DNA from 2 places in the Pandoraea oxalativorans genome. Region 2 is predicted to be linked to the other one. Evidence: riboswitches for the same ligand, from Rfam matches in the RefSeq annotation. Region 2 holds a riboswitch; the other holds the start of a gene.

Region 1 (16,146 bases), 830 kb from region 2:
CGTCCACGACATGGCGCTTGCACCGCGCACACGTGGCGCGGGCGTGGCCGGTCAGCTTTATGCCGCCGCGTTGTCGGCGGCGCAATCGCTCGGCCTGCGCGCCTCGGCGTTGGTGGCCGTGCAGCAATCGCAGGGGTTCTGGGCGCGCTTCGGATATCGGGCGACGGCAGACGTCTCGCCACAGATCGCCGCCAAACTGGCAGGCTATGGCGATGGCGCCGTCTTCATGACGCGCGAACTGTAATCACAGCGCAGGTGCACCGCAAACTCACACGCGTCGCGCGAATTCGTTCTGCATCGAACGGACCGCGGCCGCCACGTCGGCGGCTTCCGTCACGGCGCGCACGACGGCCGTGCATCCCACGCCGGTCTCGAGCACCTGCGGCAGGTTGGTCGCGTCGATGCCACCGATCGCCACCAGCGGGTAATGCGGCGCGATGAGCTTCACGTAACGCGCCAGCTTCGCCAGCCCTTGCGGTGCGGTGGCGATGACCTTGGTCGTCGTCGGGAACACCGCGCCGACGGCCAGATAGCTCGGACGAAAGTGATGCGCCGCGAGAATCTCGTAATAGCCGTGCGTGCTGATGCCCAGCCGCATGCCGCTCGCGTGCAGCGTCGCGACTTCGTCGGCGCGCAGCGCCGCCATGTCTTCCTGACCGAGATGCACTCCGTAGGCATCGGCCTGCGCCGCCTCGCGCCAGTGATCGTTGAAGAACCACGCGCTGTCGTGCGTCACGCGGCGGCCGGCCGCCACCGTGCGCGCGATCTCGCTACGCAGTCCCGGATGCGCCGGATCCTTGATGCGCAGCTGCACGGTGCCGACCTGAAGATCGGCCATGCGCTCGCACCAATCGGCGTCGGGCAGCACCGGGTAGAGACCCAGTCGCGCCGGGCACGCGGGAAAGTGGCCGGGCGACGGCACCTGCCCCAGCACGGCGGGGAACGTCTCGAGCACGGTCGGCCATGCGCCCAGCGTGTCGACGTCTTCCGCACGCGCATGACTGCCGTCCGTACGCCATGCGCGGCCGAGCACCAGTGCGTCGTGCGGTTCGAATCCGCAGTCCAGAAACGCTGCAAACGCAGGAAAGAATGCGGGATCGTCGACACCCGCCACACGATAGACGCCATCCGGCGTGTACAGCGTGTCTTCCACGTGTCCGTGCGCGAGCGTGTGCGAGCGAAGCACGACCGCACCCTGCGCACGCCATGCGTCCACCCTGACGGCCGCCGCCGTGCCCAATCCATGCTCGGGCACGAGCGGCAGCCAGACGACATCGCACCGCCCCGCGCTGACGGGCGTCTCGGCATGCAAACGCCATTGCGGCGACGTCGCCTCGTCCGGCCACGGTGCGAGGCGCGCGCGGATCGCGTCGCCGGCCTGCTGCCAGGCCACCGCGAGCGATGCGTCGGTGGGCAGGCATTGCACGTGCCGCATAGGTACAGACCCGGCGGCGTCAGCGTGCGTCGTCATGAAAAATCCTTGTTGATGCGGCCTCGCATCGCGCGGCCGTTAGTCATGAAAGCGGGAGAGGTCAGCTACCGGACTGATGCCAGAACGGCACACCCACGACCGGGGTGCTGGCTTCGGCGCTCTCGCGCTCGGCCATCGGACCCGCGAGCCATGCGGCGCGTCCCGCCTTGATCGCTCCCGCGAACGCACCGGCCATCTCCACCGGCTGCGCGGCGAGCGCAACGGCGGTGTTGAGCAGCACGCCGTCGTAGCCCCACTCCATCACCTGACAGGCGTGCGACGGCAAGCCGAGGCCCGCGTCGACGATCAGCGGCGTGTCCGGCAGACGGTCGCGCAGCAGGCGCAGACCGTACGGATTGATCACGCCCTTGCCGGTGCCGATCGGCGCGCCCCACGGCATCAGCGCCTGACAGCCGACGTCGAGCAGCCGACGGCACAGCACCAGATCTTCCGTGCAGTACGGCAGGACCTTGAAGCCCTCGCGAATCAGTTGCTCGGCAGCCGTCACCAGACCGAACGGGTCGGGCTGCAGCGTGTAGTCGTCGCCGATGAGTTCGAGCTTGATCCAGTCGGTCTCGAAGACTTCGCGCGCCATTTGCGCCGTCGTCACCGCTTCCTGCACCGAATGGCAGCCTGCCGTATTGGGCAGCACCGGCACCGCGAGGCGGCGCAGCGTCTCCCAGAAATGACCTTCCGATGCTTGCGCCCCGGTGCCCGAGAGTTGACGGCGCAATGCCACCGTCACCATGCCCGGACGCGCCGCATCGATGGAATCGTTCAGCGCTTGCAGCGACGGATAGCGTGCCGTGCCGAGCAGGAAGCGGCTGCCGAAGCGGGTGTCGTAGAGCGTGAGCGCATCGCGCGTACTGCTTGCCGCCACGTTGTTCGATTCGGTGAATGCGTTCATCTCAGCCTCCGGCCACCGGTTGCACGACATCGATCTTGTCGCCCTGCGCAAGCGTGCGCGCGGCGTACTGCGTCTTGGGCACGAATTGCCCGTTGATCGCCGCCGCAAAAGGCGGCTTGGCGCCGTAGGCGGCGAGCGCCTCGGCCAGCGTCGCCGTGTCGGCCACGCTCAGCATCTGTTGATTGATATGGATGTCCATTGCGTACCGCGTCCTCTCATGCCTGACGAAACAGTTCCGGCCACGGCCGGCTGGCTCGCCACGTCTCCCAGTCGAACGCGTCCGCCGATCCCGACGGCGCGCCCTTCGTTTGCATCAATGCCTGCGCCAACGCGCATGCTTCGCCGGTGACCGCCGGTGCGAGCAGATAGCCGTGACGGTACAGACCGTTCACACGCAGCAACCGTGCACCGTCCCACTGCACGCGCGGCAAATGGTCGGGCAGCGCCGGGCGGCAATTGACGTTCAATTCGACGATGCGCGCTTCGCCGAACGCGGGGTTCAGCGAGTGCGCCGCCGAGAGCAGTTCGAGCGCAGAGCGCACGGTCATCGGCGACATGTCTTCCGATTCGAGTTCGGTCGCCCCGATCACGTACAGATCGTTTTCCTTGGGCGCGATGTAGATCGGATAGCGCGGGTGCAGCAACCGCACCGGGCGACGCAGGCCGATCCCCGGCGCGTGAATGCGCACAACCTCGCCACGCACGCCGCGCAACTGTGTGAGCGCTTCGCGTGCGCCCAGTCCGCGGCAGTCGATGACCAGACCGGCGTCCGGATACTCGCCCTCGCCGATTTCGGTATGCCAGTGCAGGTTCGCGCCCGCCTTCGCCAGTCCTGCGGCCAGCGCACGCAACAACTGACGGTTATCCAGTTGCCCCTCGTTCGGCAGCAGCCAGCCTTCCTGGAAACGTCCGGCGAGCGCCGGCTCCACGTCCTTCAGTTGTGCGCCCGAAATCCGCTCGACGCCGCCACGCAGCAGCTCGGGCGGTGCATTCGCGCGCATCCGACGATCGAACATCACGGCCTCGGCGCGGTCGGGCTGATGCCACACGACCAGCGTGCCGTTGCGTTGGAAGAAGACGTGTTCGGGAAGGCCGTCGATCAGCGCGGGCCAGCGCTCAAGTCCGACCGCGCCCATCTCGACGATGCTCGGTTCTGCCACGGCGGCCTCGGCGAGCGGCGCGAGCATGGCGGCAGCGACCCAGCCAGCAGCGGACGAGCCATCGGCATCGCCCCGCTCGTACAGCGCCACGCGCGCGCCGACGCGAATCAGTTGCCACGCCAGCAGGCGGCCGGACAGCCCGCCGCCCAGCACGGCAATATCAGGACGTGACCCGGCGGGACGCGACGTGGAAATGGCAGCCGTCGCGCTCATACGCGCATTGCCGCGCAAGCCGTCAAGGCGAAGGCGCGCAGGCACTCAGGGGAAGACGACGAATGTTGTGGAAGGCAACGCATGGGGCCCTTTCCTCATGAAAGCAAAAGGACGAAACGGTGATGGCCACCTTACCCCAATGGAGGAGTCGGAAACTTCCCACGCCGGTATTACCCGGGTCGGGTGCAAAGGGTCTCTCTCAGCCCCGCGACTTCTTTGACGTGACTACGCCAATTACGGAGCACCCCTGTTTCGCCCGCAGCCATTACAACATAGATGCCGACGCCCGTGCAAGCTGGCTTCCCGGGCGATTGCACGCTCGTCGCGTCTCGTTTTTTGAGATCTCCTGCCCGTGATTCCGGTCGCTTGTAACGGTCCGTAAACTGAAAATCCCCGTCACACGCGGCTCGGGCCTCAAATCGTGCAACGCACCATCGGGAACTGCGGTCAAATGGGCCATATGTGCCAAACGTATAGATAACAACGTTGCCCCACTGCGGCTGCGCCGCCCGACGATCATGGCCAACACGCCGACCCACACGCCCTCCGCCCCGCAGCCCTCGGGCGACACCGCCACACCGCCGCCCAAACCACCCAGCCATCCCACCGCCTGGCAACTGATCCGTCCCTACTGGGTCTCGGAGAAGCGCTGGGAGGGCCGACGCCTGCTCGCGCTCGTGATCGCACTGAACCTGGCCGTTGTGTTCATCAACGTTCGGCTCAACGCGTGGAACGCAGGCTTTTACGACGCCCTAGACAAGCGCAACTGGCCGGTTTTCAAGTCGTCGCTCGTCGAATTTGCGGTGCTGGCATTCAGCTTCATCATCATCGCGACGTTTCGCACTTACTTCCGTCAGATGCTGGAGATCCGCTGGCGTCAGTGGGTGACGGACGCGAACCTCACAAAATGGTTCGCCCATCGCGCCTACTACCGTATCGAGCGCGACCACCTCGCCGACAACCCCGACCAGCGTATTTCCGAAGACATCCGCACGCTCGTCAATTCGTCGCTCGCGCTGTCGCTCGACCTGTTGACGACGCTCGTCTCGCTGTTCTCCTTCATCACGATTCTGTGGACGATCTCGGGTGCGGTGTCCTTCGCGCTGGCAGGAATGAACGTGACGATTCCGGGCTACATGGTGTGGGTAGCCGCGCTGTACGCCATCGTCGGTTCGTTTCTGATCTTCAAGGTCGGTCGCCCCCTTGTGGGTCTCAGCTATCGGCAACAACAGGTCGAAGCCGACTTTCGTTTTCTGCTGGTCCGGCTGCGTGAATCGGCCGAGCAGGTCGCGCTCTATCGGGGCGAAGGCGCGGAGTTGTCGCGTCTGAAGTCGGCGTTCGGTGCGGTGCGCGAGAACTGGTGGCAGATCATGGTTGTGACGAAACGCCTGATCTTCGCGAACTCGATCTACGCGCAGATCGCCATCGTCTTTCCGATCATGGCGGCAGCACCGCGTTACTTCGCAGGCGCGTTCACGCTGGGCGTGCTGATGCGAATCATCGACGCCTTCGGGCAAGTGAGCGACGGTTTTTCCTGGTTCGTGAACAGCTTCTCGACGCTGGCCGACTGGAAGGCGACGATCAACCGTCTGCGCGAATTCACACGCGTCATCGACGCCACGCCGCACCCCGAAGACGGCATCGCCGTGGTGACGGCAAGCGACGTCGCGGCCTACACCGCCGCCGACCTGCGGCTGTCGCTGCCGAACGGCGTGCCGCTCGCGGCTCCCGGTTCGTTCGCCTTCGCCCCCGGATCGCGCTGGCTGGTGCGTGGCCGCTCGGGTTGCGGCAAGAGCACGATGTTGCGCGCACTGGCCGGTCTGTGGCCGTTCGGCAGCGGACGCATCGAAGTCCCCGCCAACGCCCGCGTGTTGTTCCTCTCCCAGCAAAGCTATCTGCCCATCGACACGCTCAAGGCCGCGCTCGCGTTCCCTTCGCCGCCCGACACGTTTACCGACGCCGAGTGCCGCCAAGCCCTGAGCGCCGTGAACCTCGGGCAATACGGCGACGCGTTGCTGACCTCGGCGCATTGGGCACGGCGTTTCTCCGGCGGCGAGCAACAGCGACTGGCGGCCGCGCGCGCGCTGCTGCAAAAGCCCGACTTCCTGTTTCTGGACGAAGCGACGAGCGCGCTCGATGTCGAGACCGAAGAAGCCGTGTACGACGCACTGCACGCGCGGCTGCCGGACACGGCCATCGTCAGTGTGGCCCATCGCGACACGCTGGCCCGCTTCCATCAGCACACGATGACGTTGCACGCGGTGAACGAGATCGAACCGCCTCGGGTCGTCGGCGCAGTGTAGCGACGGCATAGCGACGGCATAGTGACGACTTGATGACGGCGCTGGGGGCGGACACTCTCACGCCGCCCCACGCCATTCCCACCAGGCGACTCATCCACTTTGTTCACTTCGTAAATAATATTGACGCGGCTGTTCCGGCACCGAGGCGGTTTGGCATAATCACGAGCACCCCAGCAGGCAAACATCAGGCAAACTCCGGGCTCATCGTGACTCCTCCAGCTTCCTCGTCCGGCCGGTCGCCGAATTCATCTCAGCGCGACGGATGCACCGTTGTCGTCACCGGCGCCGCTTCCGGCATCGGCGCGGCCATCGCCCGCCGTCTCGCTTCCCCTGACACCCGCTTGTTGTTGCACACACGCGGCGCGTCCGACGCCAGTCAGGCGCGGCTCGCCGAGGTGCGTCGTGCATGCGAAGACGTAGGCGCGCGGTGCGCCACGTGGTGTGGGGACCTGACGCACGCGCAGTCCGCCGCGCGACTCATCGACGCCGCGCATGACGCCTTCGGTCCCGTCGACCAGATCGTGAGCAATGCGGGCTTCGCCACGCGCCAGTCGCTGGCCGACATCGACGACGACGCCTTCGCGCGCACGCTCGCCGCCATGCCCGGTGCATTCGCCGCGTTGTTGCGTCACGCGCTGCCCGATCTCCAACGTTCGTCGCAAGGCAGCGTGGTCGCCGTCAGCTCGTTCGTGGCGCATCGCTTCGCGCCGAACCAACCCGGATTTCCGGCCACAGCCGCCGCCAAGGCGGCCATCGAAGCGTTAGCGAAAAGCGCCGCCGCCGAATACGCCCGCGCGGGGGTGACGATCAATTGCGTCGCGCCCGGCTACACACGCAAGGACAGCGGCCACTCGGCCATCGATCCGGCCGCATGGCAGCGCGCGGCCGACGCCACACCGACCGGACGCCTCTGCGAACCCGACGACATCGCCGCCCTCGCGACCTTCCTGCTCGGCCCGCACGCGCGACAAATCACCGGTCAGGTGATTCATGTCGATGGCGGCCTGACACTCTGATGTAGCCCTGACCACCCGCCGATCACCGGGTCAGACGTGGACCCGACCCTCGATGCCCGGCATCGATACACAACAACCACACGTCGCACACATAACGACAAGCACACGATCCACCGAGGAGTTTTCATGGCGTTTTTTTCCTGGTTCCAAGAACTCAACACGAAGGAGCGCAAGGCCCTGTATGCGGGCTTCAGCGGCTATGCCGTCGACGCGTTCGACTTCATGATCTATTCGTTCCTGATCCCCACGCTCATTGCCGCGTGGGGCATGACGAAGGGCGAGGCGGGCATGATCGCGACCAGCTCGCTCATTTCATCTGCGGTCGGCGGATGGCTCGCGGGCATTCTCGCGGATCGCTACGGCCGCGTGCGCGTGCTGCAATGGACGATTGCCACCTTCTGCCTGTTCACGTTCCTCTCCGGCTTCACGAACTCGTTCTGGCAGTTGCTCGTGACGCGCACGCTGCAAGGCATCGGCTTCGGCGGCGAGTGGACCGTCGTCACGATGATGATGGGCGAGATGATCCGCTCGCCGCAACATCGCGCGAAAGCGGTCGGCACGGTACAAAGCAGCTGGTCGGTCGGCTGGGCGGCCGCCGCGCTGCTGTACTGGTTCTTCTTCGCAGTGCTCGATGAAGGCTACGCATGGCGTGCGTGCTTCTGGATCGGGATTCTGCCTGCGGTGTGGATCGTCTACGTGCGCCGCAACGTGTCGGACCCGGAGATCTTCACGCAAACGCGCCGCAAGATCGCCGAGGGTCAGTTGCAGAGCAACTTCACGCAGATTTTCGCGCCCGAGCATCTGAAGACGACGATCCTCGGCAGTCTGCTGTGCACCGGCATGCTCGGTGGCTATTACGCGATCACGACGTGGCTGCCGACGTATCTGAAGACGGTGCGCGGTCTGTCGGTGTTTAACACGAGCGCCTACCTGATCGTGCTGATCGTCGGATCGTTCGTGGGCTACATCGTCGGAGCGATTCTCTCGGACAAGCTCGGACGCCGTGGCGCGTTCATCTTTTTCGCCGTCGCGTCGTTCGTACTCGGCATGGTGTACACGATGCTGCCGATCACCGACAGCGCGATGCTGCTGCTCGGCTTCCCGCTGGGCATCGTCGTGCAGGGCATTTTCGCGGGCATCGGTGCGTATCTCACGGAGCTGTATCCGAACCACATTCGCGGCTCGGGTCAGGGCTTCTGCTACAACCTCGGGCGCGGCATCGGCTCGTTCTTCCCCATCGCAGTGGGCACACTCGCGCAGACCGGCTCGCTCGTGAAGGCCATCGGGATGGTCGCGGGCGGCGGCTATCTGCTCGTCGTCGTGTGCGCGTTGCTGCTGCCCGAGACGCGCGGCAAGTCGCTCGTCTCGACTGACTTCGTGCATTAACCCACCGTCTGCATGGCAAAACGGGACGCCGGCGCGAACACCACGATCGCCCCGACGTCCCGCCGCCTCACCGGATGGCCGTTGTGTAAGCCAGCCAACCCGGACCCGCTTCAGTGCGCGCCGCTTGTGCACTACTGCGCGGCGTCGCCACCTTCGTACCCCCGCCTACACGCTTCTTACCGGCAGCGCGCCCGAATAGGGCACTTCCGGCAATCCTTGCACACCGCATCGCACGGCGAAGACATGGCCGTCGTGTTCGTTCGCATTCGCGCCGGGGCGAATCGACGTAACGAATAACGTGTCGAAGTCGCGCCCACCGAACGCGCACATCGACGGTTTCGATACCGGCAACACGATCTCGCGGTCCAGCACGCCCACCGGCGTGAAGCGCAGCAGACGGCTGCCATCGTTAGCGCACGTCCAGTAACACCCGTCGGCATCGACGGCCGCACCATCGGGACGCCCCGGATACTGGTTCATGTCGACGAACAGGCGACGGTTGCGGATCGTGCCGCTGTCCGCATCGAAATCGAACGCCCACACGCGACGCACCGTCGGGTGCGAATCGCTCAGATACATCGTTCGGCTGTCCGGCGAAAAGCCGAGGCCGTTCTGCGTGACGAGCCCGTCGACGAGCTGTGCGGACAGTCCGTCCTTTGCATCGAAGCGATAGAGCGAACCCGCGTCGCTTGCGAGCGACATATCCGCCACCATCGTGCCCGCCCAGAAGCGGCCCTGACGGTCGCAACGTCCATCGTTAAAGCGCATGCCCGAAGCAGGAAATTCGGGCGCGGCCAGACGCGTCCACGCCGACGCAGCCACATCGCCCGGCGCGCCCAACTGCACGGCGAACACGCCTGTTTCGCACGCGGCGAGCAACGTGCCCGCTGTGTCGAACGAGAAGCATGCGACCTGCTCGGGGAATGTCCACTGACGGTGTTCGCCATTGGCGGGCGTTACGCGATGCAGTTGCCTTACCGGGATGTCGACCCAGTAGAGCGCCTGTTCATCGGCACGCCATAGCGGGCTTTCGCCGACCGCGTGAGGTGTCTCGCGCGACGGCTCCAGGCGCTCGATGCAGACGCCGTCCCCCGTCATGCCTTGGGCTCCATCGGCCCCATCAGCACGAACGGGCCGCCCTGGAAGCGTTGCGTCCAGTCGTCCATTTGCGGATCGGGCGCTTTGGCCGGGAATAGACCGGCGAACTCGGCCGAGCTGTCCTGGGGACGGAAACCGAGGAACGCCGCCTTGGTGTTGTCGACCCACAGCGTCGGGTTGTCGGACACGCCGTAAACGATCGCGTGACCGACACGATTCGTGAACAGCGAGCAACGCACGAGTTCGATAAAGTCGCGGTAGCTCAGATACGTCACCATCATGCGCGGATTCTTCGGCTGTTCGAACGACGAGCCAATGCGCAGACACACGGTCTCGAGGCCGAAGCGGTCGAAGTAGTAACGCGAGAGGTCTTCACCGAAGCACTTCGAGATGCCGTACATGCCGTCGGGACGATGCGGGGCGTCGACGTCGAGCACTTCCGTCACGGGATGGAAACCGACGGCATGATTCGAACTGGCGTAGATGATGCGCTTCACGCCTTGCTTCTGCGCGGCGCTGTAGACGTTGTACAGACCGAGGATGTTCGCTTGCAGGATGTCGTCGAACGGTGCTTCGACGGACACGCCGCCGAGATGCACCAGCGCATCGACGCCTTCGAGCAGCGCGTGCACGGCCGCACGGTCGGCGAGGTCGACCTGCATCGACTCTTCGTGCGGCGCAGTGTCGGTGATCGGCACGATGTCGCTCACGCGCACGATGTCCGCCCACTCTGCGAGCTTGCCGCGCAGTTGTTTGCCAAGGTTGCCCGCAGCGCCAGTCAGCAGAAGACGGCGGAAGGGTTTGCCGGAAGTCTGGCTCATAGTGATCCTTTTTGCTCCTGATTCATCGGTACAACAAAACCGACCCCGCGCCGCACACCCAAGGGGGGAGTGTGCGGCGCGGCGTACGTTAAATCTTCAGTCGTCTCGCTGGCTAGGCATTCGCGGTCCGGTTCACGTCGACACCTGCACCGTTCCCGCCCTTACGCATCTGCGCCTGCACCGGCGACGGCGTGGCCGTGCCCGTGATATGCGGCTTGACCACCGTCCACAGAATCACCGCGCCGATCAGATCGCCCAGCCCCAGTGCCACGAAGAACGGCGCGTAGCCGACTGCCGTCACAAACGTGCCGATCACCAGCGTGAAGAGCAGGTTGCCGATCCCGGCGGACAGCCCCGCCAGACCGGTGACCGTCGCCACTTCGTTGCGCTGGAACAGGTCGGCCGACATCGAGATCACGGTGACGGAGAGCGTCTGGTGCGCGAAGCCGCCGAGGCACAGCAGGAAGATCGCCGTCATCGGGTCTTTCACGAAGCCCACGCCGCACATCGCCGTCATGATGATCGCGCCGATGGTAAACACGACGCGCTTGCCGTTGAAGATCGTAATCTTGAAGTGCTTGTTCAGCCACACCGACACCGTGCCGCCCATCAGGCACCCGATATCGGCCGCGACGAACGGCAACCACGCGGTCGCGGCAATCGTCTTCAGATCGAAACCGCGCGCCTGATTGAGGTACAGCGGCATCCAGAACACGATCGTGCCCCACACCGGATCGGCGAAGAAGCGCGGCAGCGCGATGCCCCAGAAGTTGCGCTGACGCAGGATCGAACCGAGGTTCGGCTTGCGGGCATCGGCGGCGGCATCGACCACGCGGCCTTCATTGATGTAGTCGGACTCGGCCTGCGAGAGCGCCGGGTGATCCGTCGGGTGACGATAGAACGCGAACCACAGCACGCCCCACACGAGACCGAGTGCACCGGCAATGACGAATGCCGTCTCCCAGTTGTAGCGCAGGATCGACCACGCGATCAGCGGCGGTGCGAGGATCGCGCCGATGGACGTGCCGATGTTGAAGATACCGGCGGCGAGCGCGCGCTCCTTCGACGGGAACCAGAACGCGGCGGCACGCATGCCCGCCGGGATGAACGACGCTTCGGCCAGACCCAGCAGACCGCGCAGCACGAACAGACCCACCCAGCCGTCGGCCAGACCATGCAGCATGCAAACCACCGACCACATCACGCCGCACAACAGGAAGCCCAGACGCAGACCGATACGGTCCATCAGATAACCGGTGATGGGGGCGCCGATCGGATACAGCACAAGGAACGCGCCCGTGATCCAGCCGTACTGCTGGGTCGTGATGTGGAGATCCTTCATCACCGTGGGGGCGGCGACGGCAAGCGAGCTACGTGCGAGGTAGTTCATGACGGTGCCGAGCGTCAGCAGTCCGATCATCCACCAGCGCAGGCCTTTGATCTTCAGTGCCATGATGGTTGTCTCTCTTTCGTGGATATTTTTATGGCAAGCATCGCGCTTGCTTGGAGAGGCATCCTACGTCAGAAGATGTACGATGACAATGAAAGATTACGCGGTTTACGGATAATCCCTAGTCTTTCAGCGGATTCACCATCGCGCCGCTAAAAGCCTTATCAATACTGAAGTTTGCACATGTTGGGAGAGTTATCTCACATGTGAATGCGACGAAATGACGTCTTGTTGTATGACGTCTTATATTTAGCGATCTACAGAATTTAGAGGATCCGCGGGGTGGCGACGCACGGCGGGCGACACGGGAGGAACAGGCAAGAAAAAACCGCCCGGACGTTTCCATCCGGACGGCTTCTTCACAGTGACGCAGATGCCTACCTCCGCGCCCCTCCTCTCAAATCACAACCACCCCGTATTTGTGGTTTTGGCAGGCACAAACCGTACGCACCCGAAGGTGCGCATGTCCAACTTAGCCAGACCTTAGCGCGGCAGTTCCGAATGGCCCATCAGGAACTCGTCCACGGCACGGGCGCATTGACGGCCTTCGCGAATCGCCCACACCACCAGCGACTGACCGCGACGCACGTCGCCGGCCGCGAACACCTTCGGCAGGTTCGTCGTGTAGGCACGCTCGCCTTCGGTCGAGGCACGCACGTTGCCGCGCGCATCCTTGTCCACGCCGAACGCGTCGAGCACCGTTTGCAGCGGCGAGACGAAGCCCATCGCGAGCAGCACGAGGTCGGCCTTCAGCTCGAACTCGGAACCCGGCACTTCCTGCATCTTGCCGTCCTTCCATTCGAGACGCACGGCGATCAGCTTTTCGACCTTGCCGTTCTTGCCTTCGAAGCGCTTCGTGGCCACCGACCAGTCGCGCTCGCAGCCCTCTTCGTGGCTCGACGACGTGCGCAGCTTGGTCGGCCAGTACGGCCACACCATCGGCTTGTTTTCCTGCTCCGGCGGCTGCGGCAGCAGTTCGAACTGCGTGACCGCCTTCGCGCCGTGACGGTTCGACGTGCCCACGCAATCGGATCCGGTGTCGCCACCGCCGATCACGATCACGTGCTTGCCCGTCGCCAGCATCTGGTTCGCCAGCTTGTCGCCCGCGTTGACCTTGTTTTGCTGCGGCAGGAATTCCATCGCGTAATGGATGCCTTCGAGCTCACGGCCCGGCACCGGCAAGTCGCGCGGCTGTTCCGCACCGCCTGCGATGACCACGGCGTCGAACTGCGCCTGCAACTGGTCCGGTGTGATCGTCTCTTTCGAGAAGTTGTTGATGTGCGCGTCGGGGGCATCTTTGCCCACGTAGACGCCGGTGCGGAACGTCACGCCTTCGGCTTCCATCTGGCGCATGCGGCGGTCGATCAGCCACTTCTCCAGCTTGAAGTCGGGAATGCCGTAACGCAGCAGGCCGCCCACGCAATCGTTCTTCTCGAACACGGTGACGTCGTGGCCGACGCGCGCGAGTTGCTGCGCGACCGCCATGCCGGCGGGACCGGAGCCGACGACGGCGACCGTCTTGCCGGTCTTGTGCTTGGCCGGTTGCGGCTCGACCCAGCCTTCGCTCCAGGCCTTGTCGATGATCGCGTGCTCGATCGACTTGATGCCCACGGCGTCGCTGTTGATGTTCAGCGTGCAGGCCGCTTCACACGGCGCGGGGCAGATACGTCCCGTGAATTCCGGGAAGTTGTTGGTCGAGTGCAGGACCGAGATGGCCGACTTCCAGTCCTGGCGATACACCAGATCGTTGAAGTCGGGAATGATGTTGTTGACCGGGCAACCGTTGTTGCAGAACGGAATGCCGCAGTCCATGCAGCGTGCGCCCTGCACCTTTGCCTGATCGTCGGAGAGCGCGAGTACGAACTCCTTGTAGTGCTTCACGCGTGCCAGCGGTGCTTCGTAAGACTCGCTCTGGCGCTCGAATTCGAGAAAACCTGTGACCTTGCCCATGTTTCTTCAGTCGGAAAGTTTTGTGGTTACCGTGCCTCACCCGCGCGCGGCACGCCTGCGGGGCCCTCACCCCGCGCGGCGTGACCGCGCCAGCGGGTTCAGGCCGCCAGTGCTTGTTTGTCGCCCGCCTTGGCCATTTCGCCCAACGCGCGTTTGTATTCGTTCGGGAACACCTTCACGAACTTGCGGCGTGCGCCGTCCCAGTCTTCGAGCAGCGCCTTCGCACGCGTAGAGCCCGTGTACTGGAAGTGACGCTCGATGAGCTCGCGCAGCTGTGCCTCGTCCGTCTGGCCGCGATGCCACAGACCCTGGCTCACCGTACGCTCCTGCTCGCCGTGCGGCAGCACCGGATCGAGCGCGACCATCGCCGTGTTGCACTTGGCGGCGAACGTGCCGTCAGCGTCGTACACGTAAGCCACACCACCCGACATACCTGCCGAGAAGTTACGGCCGGTCTCGCCCAGCACGACCACCGTGCCGCCCGTCATGTATTCGCAACCATGGTCGCCCGTGCCTTCCACGACCGCCGTTGCGCCCGAGTTACGCACGCAGAAACGCTCGCCGGCCACGCCGTTGAAGAACGCTTCGCCTTCGATGGCGCCGATCATCACGGTGTTGCCCACGATGATGTTGTCTTCGGCATTGCCACGGAAGTCGTTGGTCGGACGCACGATGATGCGACCGCCCGACAGACCCTTGCCGACGTAGTCGTTACCGTCGCCCACGAGGTCCAGCGTGATGCCGCGTGCGAGGAACGCGCCGAAGCTCTGCCCCGCCGTGCCCTTGAGCTGCACGTGGATCGTGTCTTGCGGCAGCCCTTCGTGACCGTAGCGCTTGGCCACTTCGCCCGAGAGCATCGCGCCGACCGTACGGTTACGGTTACGCACCGGCTGGATGAACGAGACGTGCTCGCCCTTCTCCAGCGCCGGCATTGCCTTCTCGATCAGTGCGTGATCGAGTGCACCGGCCAGACCGTGGTCCTGCGTCTCGACGTGCAGACGCGGAACGTCGGCTTCCATTTCCGGCAGGTGGAAGATGCGGCTGAAATCGAGACCCTTCGCCTTCCAGTGTTCGACACCCGACTTGGTGTTGAGCAGATCGGCGCGACCGATCAGGTCGTCGAACTTCGCGATGCCCAGTTGCGCCATGATCTCGCGCACTTCCTCGGCCACGAAGAAGAAGTAATTGACGACGTGCTCCGGCTTGCCCTGGAATTTCTTGCGCAGCACCGGATCTTGCGTCGCGACGCCGACCGGGCAGGTGTTCAGATGGCACTTGCGCATCATGATGCAGCCCTCGACGACGAGCGGTGCCGTCGCGAAGCCGAATTCGTCTGCGCCGAGCAGCGCACCGATCACCACGTCGCGACCGGTCTTCATCTGACCGTCGGCCTGCACGCGGATACGACCACGCAGGCGGTTGAGCACCAGCGTCTGTTGCGTCTCGGCCAGGCCCAGTTCCCATGGCGTGCCGGCGTACTTCACCGACGAGAGCGGCGATGCCCCCGTACCACCGTCGTGACCGGCGATCACCACGTGATCGGCCTTGGCCTTCGCGACACCGGCCGCCACCGTGCCCACGCCGACTTCCGACACGAGCTTCACCGAGATCGACGACGACGCGTTCACGTTCTTCAGATCGTGAATGAGCTGTGCCAGATCTTCGATCGAGTAGATGTCGTGGTGCGGCGGCGGCGAGATCAGACCCACGCCCGGCACCGAGTAGCGCAGCTTGCCGATGTACTCGGTCACCTTGTGACCCGGCAACTGACCGCCTTCGCCCGGCTTCGCGCCCTGCGCCATCTTGATCTGGATCTGATCGGCGGAGACCAGATAGTCCGCCGTCACGCCGAAGCGGCCCGAGGCGACTTGCTTGATCTTCGAGCGCAGCGAGTCGCCGTCTTGCAGTTCGATGTCCGTCTCGATGACGTCGTGACCCACGATCGAGGCGAGCGATTCGCCCTTCTTGATCGGAATGCCCTTGAGTTCGTTGCGATAGCGACGCGGGTCTTCGCCGCCTTCACCCGTGTTCGACTTGCCGCCGATACGGTTCATGGCGACGGCCAGCGTAGCGTGCGCTTCGGTCGAGATCGAACCGAGCGACATGGCGCCCGTAGCGAAACGCTTGACGATGTCCTTCGCCGATTCCACCTGGTCGAGCGGGATCGCGCGCTGCGGATCGACGCGGAACTCGAACAGACCGCGCAGCGTCATGTGGCGCTTGCTCTGGTCGTTGATGAGGTTCGCGTATTCCTTGTACGTCTGGTACGAGTTCGAGCGGGTCGAGTGCTGGAGCTTGGCGATGGCGTCCGGCGACCACATGTGGTCTTCGCCGCGAATGCGGAATGCGTATTCGCCGCCGGCGTCGAGCA
Region 2 (16,146 bases):
GTGGCGCAGGAAGTCGGGCACGCGATCACGGTCTTCCGGATGGTCGAAGCGGGTATCGGCATCAGCATCATGCCTGCGCTGGCGTTGCCTGCAATACCCGGGCTCGCGGCGAACGGCCCGGAGGCAGACAGCCGGCTCGTGGCCTTGCCGCTCACGCCACAGATCGACCGTACCATCATGCTGGTACGCCGCAAGAACCGGACGCTCTCCCCCGCCGCGCAGTCCGTCTGGGAATTGATCCAGCAGATCACAGCCAACACGCCACACCCGCTTGCGTCGGGCAAGCCTCGCAAGTGACACGCCAGGCGCCTCTCCTTGACATGATGGGAATAACAGGCGGATACATGGAGTTTGCGTGCCGTTGAGCGAAATTCAGCAAAAAAATGCCTTATCGGGGCGGGTGTCGACACATCAAAGTAAGTGAGCGCCTGCTACAATACCCATGCGTCGACTCCCCCCCAAGTGCGTGAATGTGCCATCGGGCGTCTGCCCCGCCATCGTGCCTCGACGACATGCCCGCGCCGTGCGGGCATTGTGTTTCCGGTACGGCGTCATGGACTTGTTCATCAAATACTTCAGCCCGCTGTGGCTCTTCCACGCGGCAGCCGATCTGTCTTTCTGGCAGCGGCATCAACTCGACGCGCGTATGCAGATCGTGAGTCGCTTCATGTGGCGCTACGTCATGCGCTGGTGTGTCGTGAGCGCCACGCTACTCGTGCCTGCGGCCGTGATGGCGCATGGGCTCGCCGCCACGGGACTCGCGCTGGCTGGCGGCCTCTCAGCGAGCGTGACGGTGCTTATGGCAGCGTTGGCGCTGGGTTGCCTTATCGGGTCGCGGTTACGCTGAAGCGAGTCGCGGTTACGCTGAAGCGGGTCGCGGCTACGCCAAAGCGTCACCCGCGTCGACTATGATGGAACGGCTCGCCTCGCGCGGCCGACGGTCCGCGACGCTGGCATCTTTCGACCCCAAAGGAGAATTCCATGGCCAACGCCAAGATCCTGGTGGTGTTCTATAGCATGTACGGGCACATCTACAAGATGGCCGAAGCAGTCGCCGAAGGCGCACGCAGCGTCGCCAGCGCCGACGTCGATGTCATGCAAGTCCCCGAACTCGTCCCCGACGACGTGCTGGAAAAGAGCGGCGCAAAGGCCGCACGCGCTGCCTTCGCCAGCGTGCCCGTCGCGCGCGTCGACCAGTTGCCCGAGTACGACGCGATCGTCTTCGGCACCCCGACGCGCTTCGGCAACATGACCGCGCAGATGCGCAACTTCCTCGATCAGACCGGCGGCCTCTGGGCCAAAGGTGCGCTCGCCGGTAAAGTCGGCAGCGTGTTCGCGAGCACCGCGACGCAGCACGGCGGTCAGGAAACGACCATCACCAGCTTCCACACCACGCTGCTGCACCACGGCATGATCATCGTCGGCGTGCCGTACACCGAGCCAGCGCTCACCAATATGAAAGAGATCACCGGCGGCTCTCCCTACGGCGCCACGACACTCGCAGCCGCCGACGGCTCACGTCAGCCGAGCGAGAACGAGTTGACGATTGCAAGGACGCAAGGCCGTCACGTCGCGGAAATCGCCGCGGCACTCAAACACGGACGCACGCTGTAAAACGCGTCGGCCAGTCTCCGGCAATGCGTGCGACGCGACGCCCGCCGGCGTTCGCGTCGTACGGCATCGGAATCAGATCAACTTCAGGTTCTTCAGCACCTCGCGCACGATACGCGCACGCTTCGGCCCGTCGGCGTCTCCGTTCATATCGATGTTGAGCGCGATCATCGTCAGATTGCCGTCTCGCTCCAGCCAGCCCACCCACCAGCCGATATCCGGCTTCTTGTCGACGAACCAGCCGGTCTTGCCGTGCAGCACATAGTCGGCATTCGCCTCGACAATGGAAATCTGCCGGACGATGTCCTGCGAACGCGCCGAAAACGGTAACGTGCCGCGCGCCAGACGTTGCAGGAAATCGACTTGCTCGCGCGCCGAGATCTGCAAACTGTCGTCCACCCAATAGGTGTCGTTCACACGGCCGATGGTCCGGTTGCCGTACCCGACGGCGTCGAGCTTCGCCTGCGCATACGCGCGCGGGATCTTGTGCGAGACGACTTGATAGCAGGGGTAGCAAGACACGCGAAACGCCTCTCGCAAATTCATCTGCGCATTCCACGTCTTCATCCGGCGCGGCTTTCCGTCCCACGGAATCGTCTCGCGCTCGTCGTTCAGCGCGCCCGATTCCAGCGCCAGCAAACTGTTGAAGATCTTGTACGTCGACGCCGGCGACATGCGCCGCTCGGCGCGCGCCGAATCGTATGCCTGATACGTCTGCGTCTTGCCATCGAGCACAACGACCGTGCCCTTCACGTTTTCCGCCGCGAAGAACTTGCCCCAGTCGGCACGCTCGGTCAAGTTGACGGGGGCGGCCACGGAAGGTGCGCCCGGCACGGACGCCTGCGACAATTCCAGCGCGTGCGCCGGCGAGGCCAAAAGACCGTGCGCGACGAGCGCCGACGCCAGACGCAGCACGATGGTCACGCGTCGCCAGCGAGAGAGAATACGTTTCATTTCGTTATCCTTATTTTTCAGAAGACCGGTGGTGACATGAAGATGACACACCGAGTGTGGCAGCGACGTCGAAACGTCGTCGCTGCCGATACGAGTCGCGCTGGCCAGGCACTACTTTTTCGAAAGCGTTTGCAGCTTAGTGTGGGTTTCGATAGCTGCAAAGCAAAGCTACCGTAACCGACGTAACCGCCGTATCATCGGCTCGCCCCTTCCATGAATGCGTGGGACGTGCGCACGCCGTTCGCGCCACAACGCACGGCACCGGTCCCTGCCAAGCTTGCTGCCCAAGTCACTCAGTCAACATGAACGACACCTCCGAGCCGTCGCTCCCTTCCGCCCTGGTCGTGCGACTCGACGCGCCGCAGAAAATCGACGGTCAGCCGGTGCGATACCAAAGCCTGTGGTTGCTGATGCGCGTCTATTACGCGGCGCATTTCGAGGCGTCGCCGGTAACGCTTGCGTCGCTGAAGATCCGTTTCGATCAGGCGGGCCTCGGGGGCGATCTGCGCATGCTCATCAGCCGCGCGTTTTCGGACTTTGCGCGATGGGGCGTCGCGGTCGGCTCGGGCGACGACCATCATGCTGATGTGCGTTTGCTGCCGACGCGCGGACGTGGCAAAGGACCGTTCTGGCTCGCTGCGCACGAGATGTCGCGCATCGTCATCGTCATCGGCGACACGACACCTGCCGATCCACGCCGCGCAATCGCCGCATTTCTTGGTTTGCCGCAGGACAGCGCGCCCGACGCCCAGTCGCCCGCACTCGACTACGTCATGCAGGACATCGCGTTCTGGCATCACCTGACGCTCGGCAAGCGCGACATGCAGGACGGCGTGTTCTTCGCGCCGCCGCCGCCTTCGACGCAAAGCGAAGCCAGACGCCAGCGCACAGGCGCAATCCCGTGCTTCCATGCAGCGCAGGTGTGTGCCGTGGACGGCGTACAGCGTGGCATTGCGCTGCTCGCCGAGACCATCGTGTGGCGTCGCATGGGAGACGCCGCGCGCACGAAGCAGACGTTAGCCACGCTCGCGGCCACCTTCGGTGCGAGCCAACCCGGCTCGCCGACGTTACGCGCCATGCACTGGATCGTGCAGGCATGGCAGGCCTACGCATTACGTGACGAGGCGGGTGCGTTCGCGCATCTGCAACGCATCAGCGACGACGCATCGCTCGCCCCGTGCCTCGTCTACAACCCGCGCATTCGCTTCGAGAGCCGCAATCTCCAGGCATTGCTGTACAAGTCGCACGCCGCGCGCAACGGCCCGATGCCTGCCCGAGCGCAATCCGCCGCCGATGCGCTGGCGGCCTTCTCCGACGCCCTGCAAGCGGCGTTCGAAGCCGACTCCATCGAGCTGGCCCAGCACGTCGCCGCCAACATCGGCTTGTCGCTCTGGCTGTTCTGGCAAGAGGCGCTGATCGATCCGGGCAGAAGGCTTGCGGCGGCCGACGTCCAGCGTCAGGCATTGCGGTGGATCGGTTTGTCGGAGTGGATCTGCGACCGCTTCGGCGTAGGCGGGAATTCCGTCTGGAATACGGTGTTCCTGCTGCGCATAGCGCGTGGTGCCGTCCCGGTGCGACGCGATCCCGATCTGGAGACGCTGCGCGCGAGTACGCCCCTCGCGGTCGATGCGTTTCTCGATGCCGTCCAGCCATTCGGCGCGCCCTTCTCGCGCGCCAAGGGTTTCCTGCGCTGGACGGATGTCGTGGCCACCACACTCGCCGACCACGAGGAAGGACGCGTGCGCTTCGAGCCGTTGCAGCTCGCCAATCTGTGGTTCGAAATGCTGTGGTTCGCGCTGCATCAGGATGGCGACTCGCCGCAGGCACTCCACGCCGCGCAATCGCTCGGTCGTGTACTGCCGATGCTGCCGCCGCCCGACCGGCGCTTTTTCCGTGATGCGCTACGCCTGATGCCGCGCGATTTTCAACGCGAGGTGCGGGTGGCGCTGGAGGGTTGACACGCCCGTCGATATGTCGCACCGCACCATTTCCAGTTCACGTTTTTCGGGACACATCGTGCTTGTTTTGCCCCGCGTGTCGGTGTATCGTTGCCGCAAAGCTAAGCGCAGGGGTCCTGCAACGTGAGTTGTGGGTGAGAAATACCCTTAGAACCTGATCTGGATAATGCCAGCGCAGGGAGCGTAGAAATTCCTCGCCCCCGTTCATGCTCCTGAGCCGCTTTGCGCCGAAATTGTCGGCGTCAACACGTGCCCCGCCAGGAGACATTGCATGAACGCCAATCCGAAGTTCCTCTCAGCCAACGCGCGCGTGGACGAAGCCGCGATCGCACCGCTGCCCAATTCCCGCAAGATCTACGTCGAAGGCTCGCGCCCGGACATTCAGGTCCCGATGCGCGAAATCTCGCAAGCCGACACGCCGACGAGCTTCGGCGGCGAGAAGAATCCGCCGATCTACGTCTACGACTGCTCGGGCCCGTACACCGATCCGAACGCGACCATCGACATCCGCTCCGGCCTGCCCGCGCTGCGCGCGAAGTGGATCGAAGAGCGCGGCGACACCGAAGCCCTGCCGGGCCTGTCCTCGGCCTACGGCCGCGAGCGCGCCGACGACAGCGCGACCGCCGATCTGCGTTTCCCGGGCCTGCACCGCACGCCGCGCCGCGCCAAGGCGGGTAAGAACGTGACGCAGATGCATTACGCGCGTCAGGGCATCATCACGCCCGAAATGGAATACATCGCGATTCGTGAAAACCTGCGCCGTCAGGAGTACATCGAAAGCGTGCGCGCCGCGGGCCCGCAAGGCGAGCGTCTCGCGAAGCTGCTCACCCGCCAGCACCCGGGTCAGCATTTCGGTGCCAGCATTCCCGCCGAAATCACGCCGGAATTCGTGCGCGACGAGATCGCACGCGGGCGCGCCATCATCCCGAACAACATCAACCACCCGGAATCCGAGCCGATGATCATCGGCCGTAACTTCCTCGTGAAGATCAACGCGAACATCGGCAACTCGGCCGTGACGTCGTCGATCGGCGAAGAGGTGGACAAGATGACGTGGGCGATCCGCTGGGGCGGCGACACGGTCATGGATCTGTCGACCGGCAAGCACATTCACGAAACGCGTGAATGGATCCTGCGTAACAGCCCGGTGCCGATCGGCACGGTGCCGATTTATCAGGCGCTCGAAAAGGTCAACGGCAAGGCCGAAGACCTGACGTGGGAAATGTTCCGCGACACGCTTATCGAGCAGGCCGAGCAAGGCGTCGACTACTTCACGATCCACGCCGGCGTGCGTCTCGCGTATGTGCCGATGACGGCTAACCGCATGACGGGTATCGTCAGCCGCGGCGGCTCGATCATGGCCAAGTGGTGCCTCGCCCACCACAAGGAAAGCTTCCTGTACACGCACTTCGAAGAGATCTGCGAAATCATGAAGGCGTATGACGTCGCGTTCTCGCTGGGCGACGGCCTGCGTCCCGGCTCGATCTACGACGCCAACGACGAAGCGCAACTCTCCGAGCTCAAGACGTTGGGCGAACTCACGCAGATCGCGTGGAAGCACGACGTGCAGGTCATGATCGAAGGCCCGGGCCACGTGCCGATGCAGCTCATCAAGGAGAACATGGATCTCCAGCTCGAGTACTGCGACGAAGCCCCGTTCTACACGCTCGGACCGCTGACGACGGACATCGCTCCGGGTTACGACCACATCACGTCGGGTATCGGCGCGGCCACCATCGGCTGGTACGGCACCGCCATGCTGTGCTACGTCACGCCGAAGGAACACCTTGGATTGCCGAACAAGGACGACGTGAAGGAAGGCATCATCGCGTACAAGCTCGCCGCCCACGCGGCCGACCTCGCCAAGGGTCACCCGGGCTCGCAGATTCGCGACAATGCGCTCTCGAAGGCACGCTTCGAATTCCGTTGGGAAGACCAGTTCAACCTCGGTCTCGATCCGGACAAGGCGCGTGAATTCCACGACGAGACGCTACCGAAGGATTCGGCCAAGGTCGCTCACTTCTGCTCGATGTGCGGACCGCACTTCTGCTCGATGAAGATCACGCAGGACGTGCGCGATTACGCCGCCAAGCAGGGGCTCACCGATGAAGCCGCCCTCAAGCAAGGGATGGAGGTCAAGGCGGTCGAGTTCGTGAAGAGCGGTGCGGAAATCTATCGTCGCACCTGATTAACGCGAGAACGTGCGCGGCAGCGAGCATCGAAGTCGCTGCCGAGTGCGGCAAACCATCGCGCAGCAAAGAACGCGCCCGGGTGATACCGGGCGCGTTTTTTGTTTCGATGACGTCGTCGACTGCCGTTGCCTAAGTCAGGCAGACGGCATTGCCGACAGGTTTGACCCCGTCGTTATACGACGGAAGGCGATTCGCTGGTGACTGCGGCTGGCACCGTGGGCACGCCACGCTGCGTGAGATAGTTGCGCAGCCGCTCTGTGGCGATGTGCTTGGCGACCGAATGCATCGACGTTGCGAGCGCCGTGAACGCCTCCGTGTTCGTCGCGGGCATGGCTGCGGCATCCATCACTTCGGTGTGACGCATCTCCCAGTGACGCTCGCCCAGTTGCTCGACGCCGAGCGCGAGCTTCGCCCACTCGTCCGTGCCCAACCCGATCGACGCGGGCAGATCGCCGCGCACGATCGCCTGATGCATCGGCAGCCCGGCGGCAAACCCCACACGGAGCATCCACTCGGTCCTTTCGCTCGCAGGCATGGGACGCGTGCCGCCTTGCAGACGCGCATTCAGCTTGCCAATGAATTTGGATGGCGTCTCGCGCACGAGACATGCCGTCGACCATTCCTTCTTGCCTGCCAGTGCGGGCTTGCCGGTCCATCGACGCGCCGTGTCCGCCACCGTCTTCGTTACGTCGGCACGCGTCGGCTCGTACGGCACCGTGCCGTTACGTCCGTCGGTCCCGAGCAACGAACCGTTGACGATGTCGCGACAGACTTGCGCGCGTTCGCTGCGTCCGTCCGGCATGACGACCGGGTGATTGCGCCCGTCCAGCGAGGCGACGCGAGTGCTGACCTGATGCGCACTGGCACAGACGTGCAGTGTTGCCAGCGCCGCAGGCGACAGGACCGGTTGCGCGACGCGCGGTGCGAGAAGGGTTCCCAGCACGTCCCCGGTCATCGGTGCTTCAAGGACATCCACACTGTCGACGTCCACGAGCCTGCCCGAAGATGTCTCACCGGCCCGCCCCTCCTGCGACGATACGTCCGCGAGATCGGCCGTGAAGTCGGCCGCGAACTGAAAACGCCCCGTGTCGCGATTGGCGTGACCCGTTGCTTGCACTGCAGCGCTCGCCTGCGACGCCCCCACGGTCCGGGGATGCTCCAAGGCAGCGCCTCGTATGTTTGCGATGCGCGTGAGCGGCATGCCTGCGACGTTGTTGAGTCCGGCGGGATGAAGTGTGACGGGCATCGGGGCAAGGCCGCCCATGGCGGACGCGTGATTCGCTAACTGCATACCGAAAGTCATCGATAAGTCCTCAAATAGGGGAAAGGGAGATGCGTGGCGTGCACCACGGTCTCGACGTCGCCTGCGCCGGACCCACAGACGCCGACACGACTCGGATGGCGCCGCCAGGCGTGCTCGAGACGGCGTCCACGATGCCCGAACGGTCGTTCGGGAATTTTCGGTTCTGCACGCGGACTCTCGCAGCTCGTGCAAGCGACCGCCTCGGAGTGGACAGCCGGGCCGTCCGAATGCGCGCGGTGGGCTTCCGGTACGCGGGGATCGCGCTGTCGGAGTGCCCCGAACTTATGGCATGCTATCGGACAGCGGTACAGCCGACGCGGCTGACGCGACCCGCCCTGCGGGTACGCTGCGCCCGCGCTCCAGCCCGAAGGCATCTCAAAATGATGGCCCGCCGGCCTTGTTTCGAAATGTCTCCCTGCTCCCGGACCCACTCCCGTGCGAACCGGTCCGGCCTGCGTCGCGGCTATGTATCCGCACTCGCACTTACAGGGACAACAATATGAGCGGTTATGGCTTTCTTTTCAGTATTCTCTTGCTAGTGCTGGCAAGCGCCTTCTTTTCCGCTTCCGAAATCTCGCTCACTGCCGCCAAGCGCACCAAACTCCAGGTGCTCATGGAGAAGGGCGACGAACAGGCGGTCAAAGTGCTCGCGCTCAAGGAACAGCCCGGCAACTTCTTCACCGTCGTCCAAATCGGCGTGAATGCCGTCGCCGTGCTCGGCGGGGTGCTCGGCGAGAGCTTCCTCACCGGTTATCTGTTCGATTGGCTATCGCCATTCACCGATGAGGCGCTCGCGCTCCGACTGGCTGGCATCGGGTCGTTCCTGTTCATTACGATCGCCTTCATCCAGTTCGCCGATCTGATTCCGAAGCGTCTCGCCATGGTCAATCCCGAGCGCGTCGCAATGGCCATCATCGATCCGATGCTGCTTTGCCTCAAAGTCCTGCGCCCGTTGGTCTATCTCTTTAACGGTGTAGCGAATCTGTTTCTGCGCATGTTCAAGCTGCCCACCCATGCGATCGACAACATCACGTCGGAAGACATCGCAGCAATGGTCGGCGCCGGAGCGCAGGCCGGTGTGCTACGCAAGCAGGAACTGCATCTGATCGAGAACGTGTTCGAACTGGAGTCGCGCACCGTTGGCTCGGTCATGACCTTCCGCGACGACGTGGTGTACTTCACCATCGCCGAAGACGAGCGCAGCATCCGTCAGAAAATCACGGAAAGTCCGCATTCGAAGTATCTCGTGTGTCGCGACGAAATCGACAACGTGCTCGGCTACGTCGACTCGAAGGACCTGCTCCAGCGCATTGCGAGCGAAGACCTCTCCAGCGTAATCCGCAATCTGGACCGTCTCTACGCCAAGAAACTGCTGGTGATCCCGGACACGCTCAACCTGTCCGAAGCGCTGGCACGCTTCAAGGAAACCCGGGAAGGCTTCGCCGTCATCATCAACGAGTACGGTCTGGTGGTCGGCGTGGTGACGCTTAACGACATCGTTGGCGCACTCATGGGCGACGTCGTCCACCCGGCCGACGAAGACCAGATCGTGCAGCGTGACGAACACTCCTGGCTCGTCGACGGTGTCACGTCGGTCGAGGACGTGAAAAAGGCGCTCGATATCGACGAACTCCCCGGCGAGGGTGAGTTCGAGACCATCGCCGGATTCATGATCTATCAGCTCAAGCGCATTCCGAAGAAGTCGGAAGCCACCGAGGCGGCGGGTTACAAGTTCGAAGTGGTCGACATCGACAACTACAAGATCGACCAGTTGCTCGTCACCCGCATCGGTGCCGTTGCCGAGGCCGCTATCGCAGCGGCAAAGCTGAAGGCGAATCCGTCGGAGAATCAGACATCGTAGTCAGCACCTCCGTCAGACGGTCGGTCAGTCCGCCATCGCGCTGCGTCGGGCGCGCGATGGCCGAGGCGATCACCGGCCACGGCGCATATAGCCACGCCTCCCGGCGCGCACGCGTGACCCCCGTATAGATCAGTTCTCTCGATAACACCCGACTTGCCTGCTCGGGCAGCACTATCGCGACACGCTCGAATTCCGATCCCTGCGACTTATGAATCGTCATTGCGAACGCCGTTTCGTGCGCGGGCAAACTGGCAGGCGAGTAGAGGCGATAGCCGCCGTCCGGCGTAGCGAACGTCACACGCAGCGTACCGGAAGGTCCAAGCGGCAACGCAATGCCGATATCGCCGTTGAAGAGGTTCAGCGCGTATTCGTTCTGCGTCACCAGCACCGGACGCCCCGCAAACCACGCACCGCCCCCCGCGCCCAACGCTACACCCGCACGACGCGCCAGCAGTGCCGTCAGTTGTGCACCGAGAAACTCGACGCCTCGTCGCCCACCCCGCGTCGCGCACAGCACGCGGAACTTCCCAAAAGCGGCAAAGACGGGCTGAGCAACCATCGCAATGTCGGCGGTCGTGGCCGCAGCGGGATCGCCCAGTTGCTCAATCGTCGCAAACGCCTGAGCGAGCGCATCGAGGTATTCGCCGTAGCCATCGGCCAGCGCGTTCAGTGTTACTGGCGACAACTGGATTCCGCCATCTTCGCTTAACAGCACGCGGTCTACCGGGCTGGCGTCTGAGCGTGCGTCACCCGGCTCTCCCCCAGTATTGATGCGAGCGGACTCGCGCTCGATAACAGTGAACTCCTTGCGCGCATCGATAACCTTTCCCGTCTTGATGGCCGTGGCCAGACGACCGATCGCCGAGTTCGCGCCGAAGCGATAGGTGCGTTCCAGCCAGACGACGGCGTCCTCCAGACCGCGCGGGGCCCGAGCTTGTGCCGTCGGCCCAGCGCTCGTTTTCGACGCGCTGTCGCGACTCACGGCCAACGGCCCCGATCGAGGTAAGTCGTTTGACGGCCAGCCGAGTGCCGACAGCAACTGCATGCGCATCGATGGCGAAAACACCCGCTGGGCGCTCAGTTCGCCGAACACCGCTCCCGCCTCGACGGCCGCCAACTGATCCTTGTCGCCCAGCAATACCAGACGCGCGCCCTCCGGCACCGCTTCCAGCAGTTGCGTCGCCATCGACAAATCGATCATGGACGCTTCGTCCACCACGATGAGGTCATAGGGCAACGGGTTGCCTGCGTGATGACGAAAGCGTCGCCCGACGTGCTCCGCCGATTCCGGCAATACACCGAGCAGTCGATGCAACGTCACCGCCGCGTCAGGGAGCGCGAGTCGCACCGTTTCCGGCAAGTCCTGACGGGCCGTCAGGGCTTCCTGCATGCGCTGTGCCGCTTTGCCAGTGGGTGCTGCGAGCGCAACGCGCAGGTTGGCGTCACGCTCCAGCAGACACGCAATCAGACCGACGACCGTCGTCGTCTTCCCCGTTCCCGGACCGCCGCTGAGCACGACCAGCGAACGCTGCAATGCGAGCGCCGCTGCCGCCATCTGCCAATTTGGCTCGCGCTCGCCTTCGGGCGAGTGCAGCACGCCATTGCGGAAGTAGCGTTGCAAGCGCTGACGGTCTTCTTCCGTGATCGCCGAAGTCGGTGCCGTCGATGCCGACGTCGCCTCGCCGCTCAGGGTCAGTTTTCGTCCCAGCGCGAGCGCAAGGCGCGCTTCATAGTGATAGTAGCGAGCCAGATACAGACGATCCCGGTCGTCGAGCAAGAGCGGATAAGCATCTGCCTGGACATCGCCTGCGATCACGTGCGCCAGGCTGGCCGGGGCACACAAGCCGCTTGCGAAGAGGGCCTCTCGCCAGACGGACAATGCCGGTGCGTCACCGGGAAACAGCTCGCCGCTGGCCTGCGCGTCGAGCAGGTTGTCGAGCGGCACGCATACGTGACCTTCCGACGTGGCAAGGCTCACTTCGAGCGCCGCCCGCCGAACGTAGCGGCACGTGAGCTCATCGGCACCGTTGCCTCGCGCGAGCAAGCCCATGCGACGCGCGAAACCTTGCGCAAGTCGCACCGCGCCGCTGTCGGCCAGCGGTGCGCCGGACGCATCGCCCATGTGGCGCCTATCGCTCATGCGTCCTCTCCGTGGGTCACGGCCGAAGCACCTCGCGTATCCAGCGAGAGCGCCTGAGCCAGCGCCGCGTTTTCACCCGCGGCGAACAGGCCATCGAGTGCATCGACCATTTCCCTCGACGGCTTGTCGAAGAAAACGCCCGGGACTTCATCACCGGCAAGATGCGCGCTGGCCCAGTCCGGACGCACGCCCCGCACAAACAAATAGAGGCTGCCGCCCATATCGCGGTCGTAATCGTAATCAGGTAAGCGACGCCGCAAATAGCGATGCAGCGCCAGCGTGTAAAGCAGGTACTGGAGGTGATAACCGTGTTCGGCCATCGCCTCGCGCAGACCTTCGCCGCCGTAGTTCTCGGGGGCGGTGCCGAGGTAGTTCGACTTCCAGTCGAGAATCCACCATTGACCGCTGTGACGGAACACCAGATCGATGAAGCCTTTGAGATAGCCCCGCAGGACCGTCGCGTCCAGCGGCAAATCGGGATACCCGAACTGGCGCAACAGGCCGCGCAGTGCGTCGAGCGACACCGCATCCGCCGGGTACGTGAACTCCATCTCGGTAAGACGCTCGGCCAGCGAGACATCCGCCAGTTGCATGCCGGGACGCAACGGCGTGGCGAGCGTGTCACTCAACATGTTCGTCATCATGGCGCGCCATGTGTCGTTTTGCTCCGCGCCACGTCCCGGCGGACGCTCGCGCAGCGCCCGCGACACCGCATGCGACCACTGGGCGCGCGACTGGAAATCGGCCAGTTCGAACACTCGGTGCAAGCTCTCCCCGGCAGCAGGGCCACGCGGAAAGCGAAGAATGTCGTCGGCAGGCGGCCAGGCGTCATCGCCTTCCGGCGGCAGCGCAAACGTCGGTCCCGCATTGGCTTGCGCGTCGTAATCAGGCCGCGTGCGTTCCGGTGCACTCAATTGCCCACCACCGAGTTGCGGTCCGGTGTGCATGCCCGCAAGCAATCCGGAGAAGCTGCCGATGCGCCATGCTTCGCGCAAGGCGCGCGTACTCGCACGCGTGGTCAGTTGCGGCGCAGCGTCGTGCACGACGCGCGTGTCGCCGCCGAGCGCATCGCCCACTGGCAACGGCACGACGTCAAGTGGCCCGCCAACAAGCGCTTTCCACGCCGAGCGAATCGCCCCAACGCGCTCATCGGCATCGATGTTCGAAGCAATCCATGCGTCGAACGTCGTCCCTTGCCCGGCAGCTAACCAGTTGAGCATGCCGCCGCACGCCTCCTTCACACTACGACGCGACGAATACATGCCCGCAGCAAGATAGCAGCGGTACACCGCGCGCGTCAGCGCAACGTACAGCAGCCGTGCCTGCTCCGCCGACTGTTCCTGTCGCAAGGCGGCAGCGGCAGGCGAGCCCTTGCCCGCCGCGTCGGTGAAGTCGATGACTGCCGTCGCACCATCGTGGTACTCGAGACCTTCGAGACCGCCACCGTCGCGCACCGAACCGTCCCAAAGGAAGGGGCAGAACACGACGCCGTACTCAAGGCCTTTCGATTTGTGAACGGTCACGATTTGGACCAGATTCTGATCCGACTCCAGTCGCAACTGCGCCTCCTCGCCGCCGCTGGCATTGCGCTGCGACGCCAGCCAGCGCAGCAACGCAGGCATGCCCGGCTGCTCTGCCCATCGCGCTTGTGCAAGTTCGGCCAGATGCATGAAGTTGGTCAGACGACGCTCTCCGCCGGGCTGCGCAACCAACCGTGCCGCAAGTCCAAGCTCGCGCATGAGCGTGCGCCACATTGCCGAGAACCCACGATCCGTCCACAACTGACGATATCGTTGCAGGCGCTCGATCCACGCGATCGCTTCCGCATCGGAGGCATCGCTTGTCTGCATACGGTAAAGCGCCGTGGCATCGAGTCCGAACAACTCGGTCGCGAGCGCAGCGCGAAGGGCTCGGACATCGCCCGGTGCCTCTACCGCACGAAGGACACGCAGCAAGGTTTCCGCCTCTTCGCTCGCGAAAACCGAGTCCTGCGTCAACTCCACGCTCCCTACCGCATGTTCGGCAAGCATCGACTTCATCAGCGCGCCCTGACGGTGCGTCTGTACGATCACGGCAATGTCGCCGGGCGCGAGCGGCTCGTCGCCGACCATTACCTCACCGCGCGACGCCCCCGCCAGTAAGCGCGCCACTTCGGCCGCCGTTGCGCGCGCGCACGCTTGCTGCGCCTCGTCCTTGGGTAGCGGCTCGTCGGCGTCGGGCAGCCACCAGACCGTCAAGTCGGCGACATCCCGCACGTCCGTCAAGGGAGGACGACGACGCGTGCCTGGACGCACTGGCGGGTACGTCAGCCCGTCAAGAACGAACGCACGATCGTTGGCACCGAACAAGCGGTTGCCGGCTTCGATGATGGCAGGCGTGGAGCGCTGATTGACGGCGAGCGTGTACGCCGCGTCGGCGTTCTCGCGCGCGGCCAGATAAGTATGCAGATCCGCCGCACGGAAACTGTAGATGGCCTGCTTGGGATCGCCGACCATGAACATCGGGCCGCGTCCGCTGGCCGCTGGCATTGTTTGCGTCGCTTCGTCCCAAGCGTCCCCCGATGCTGCGGGCCGATGCCCGTACACGGCGTTAAAGATGGCGAATTGCAGCGGATCGGTATCCTGGAATTCATCGATCAATGCGCACGGATAGCGCTCGCGCAGCGCGTCCGCCAGATCGGGATGCTGATGCAACGCGCGAGCGATATTGCCAAGCAGGTCGTCGAATGACACCACGCGCAGTTCGCGCTTGCGCAGCGCCAGCTGTTCCGGCGCCTGCATCAGCCACTCACGCAAGATTCGCAGCCACTGCATCGCGTAGCGCTCGTCGGCATCTGCGCGCGCCCGAACGAGTACGTCCGCCATTTCAAAGAAGCGATGTTCGGGGGGCGTCTCCCCTTTCTTGATGTCCCTGGCGAGCCGCGTCGTCGTCAGCAACTCGGCCTTCGGTGCCAGCAGCGCACCGGCATCGCGCGCGCCGAGATATCGCTGCCATGCCGAGACAGCCTGCGGGAGAGACGTCTCGTTGTAGATGTTCTTCTTATAGGAAGGCAGTACCGCGCGCATCAGGTCGGCAATCACCGATGCCTCGGCCTCCCAGCAATCGCATGCCGCCAAATACGTCGCCAGCAACGCCGAATCGGGCGACGTTTGCGCATCGCTTTGCACGGCCTCCGGCCAACGCAATTCGGACATCGGCTTCTTCAGACGACGCGCCAGTTGATCCGTGAGCGTGCCCGGCGAACGCTTGCGGTCCACCAGCCATGCGGCGAAGTTGTCGTCCTGCGCCGCCATCGGCTCGACAACACGACGCCAGAATTCCACCGCCAGATCGTGCCGCACGCCATTGTCGTCCGGCACCAACTCATAAGCGAATGGCAGCCCGGCGGCAAACGGCACTTCGGCGAGTGCTCGCTGGCAAAAACCGTGGATGGTGTGAATCGACGCCTGATCGAAACCGCGCAACGCACGCTGGAGGCATTCGCGAACGGCCTTCGGCGACATATCCCCGCGCTCGATCAGCCCGGCGATCATCACGTTGAATAGCGGATCGTCGCTGGCATCCGGGTCGAAGTCGGGGAAGTCGTCTCCGTCATTGTCTCGGTCATCTTCGCCGCCCTCGCCTTCGTCCTCATCGAAGACCGGGGCCATCGCGGCGACCAGTCCTGCCAGCCGCCCCCGAATCCGCTCACGCAATTCTGCCGTTGCGGCATTCGTGAATGTCACGACCAGAATCTGCTCGACGCTTAGTTGCTTCTCCAGCAACAACCGTACATAGAGCGCACAGATGTTCCACGTCTTGCCTGTACCGGCCGACGCTTCGATCAGGCAGACGCCATCGAGATCGCAACCGAAAACGTCGAGGTCGATGAGTTGCGTCATGCGCCCTCCACGAGTTCAAGGTGCTGCACCATCGGTCCGAACACCGTGTTCGCCAGCAAGTCGAACGGTGACGCCAGCGGGTCTTCCACGCCCCGCCAGATCAGCTTGGTATAGGGATCGTCGGCATCGCCGCGCGCGAACGCAGAGCCGGACCATGCGCTTTCGGCATCCGTCATTTTCCCGGTGCTCGCCAGCTTCCAGGCGCTGCGCACAAAAAACGGCAAAGGCCGCGTCTGCCCAAGGCGA

Evidence for each region. Region 2 has a riboswitch for thiamine pyrophosphate ahead of thiC (phosphomethylpyrimidine synthase ThiC). Riboswitches for the same ligand answer to the same signal wherever they lie in the genome.
Region 1: linked by a shared signal. The riboswitch ahead of MB84_RS22815 (FAD-dependent oxidoreductase) and the one ahead of thiC (phosphomethylpyrimidine synthase ThiC) in region 2 are both predicted to bind thiamine pyrophosphate.

What each region holds. Positions count from the first base shown of each region.
Region 1 is NZ_CP011253.3:5,160,700-5,176,845, forward strand. Features, by position in the region: gene MB84_RS22795 (GNAT family N-acetyltransferase) at 1-244, shown strand, start outside; gene MB84_RS29170 (thiamine phosphate synthase) at 269-1,471, opposite strand; gene MB84_RS22805 (thiazole synthase) at 1,533-2,378, opposite strand; gene thiS (sulfur carrier protein ThiS) at 2,380-2,577, opposite strand; gene MB84_RS22815 (FAD-dependent oxidoreductase) at 2,594-3,751, opposite strand; TPP riboswitch at 3,891-4,010, opposite strand; gene MB84_RS22820 (ABC transporter ATP-binding protein/permease) at 4,270-6,054, shown strand; gene MB84_RS22825 (SDR family NAD(P)-dependent oxidoreductase) at 6,351-7,070, shown strand; gene MB84_RS22830 (MFS transporter) at 7,197-8,456, shown strand; gene MB84_RS22835 (SMP-30/gluconolactonase/LRE family protein) at 8,622-9,554, opposite strand; gene MB84_RS22840 (NAD-dependent epimerase/dehydratase family protein) at 9,551-10,375, opposite strand; gene MB84_RS22845 (MFS transporter) at 10,488-11,828, opposite strand; gene MB84_RS22850 (glutamate synthase subunit beta) at 12,309-13,775, opposite strand; gene MB84_RS22855 (glutamate synthase-related protein) at 13,874-16,146, opposite strand, start outside.
Region 2 is NZ_CP011253.3:4,329,591-4,345,736, forward strand. Features, by position in the region: partial or broken gene MB84_RS19055 (LysR family transcriptional regulator) at 1-297, shown strand, start outside; gene MB84_RS19060 (hypothetical protein) at 554-847, shown strand; gene wrbA (NAD(P)H:quinone oxidoreductase) at 982-1,614, shown strand; gene blaOXA (OXA-62 family carbapenem-hydrolyzing class D beta-lactamase) at 1,687-2,565, opposite strand; gene MB84_RS19075 (hypothetical protein) at 2,868-4,523, shown strand; TPP riboswitch at 4,623-4,721, shown strand; gene thiC (phosphomethylpyrimidine synthase ThiC) at 4,795-6,711, shown strand; gene MB84_RS19085 (hypothetical protein) at 6,888-8,018, opposite strand; gene paeA (polyamine export protein PaeA) at 8,518-9,879, shown strand; gene recD (exodeoxyribonuclease V subunit alpha) at 9,827-12,019, opposite strand; gene recB (exodeoxyribonuclease V subunit beta) at 12,016-15,900, opposite strand; gene recC (exodeoxyribonuclease V subunit gamma) at 15,897-16,146, opposite strand, start outside.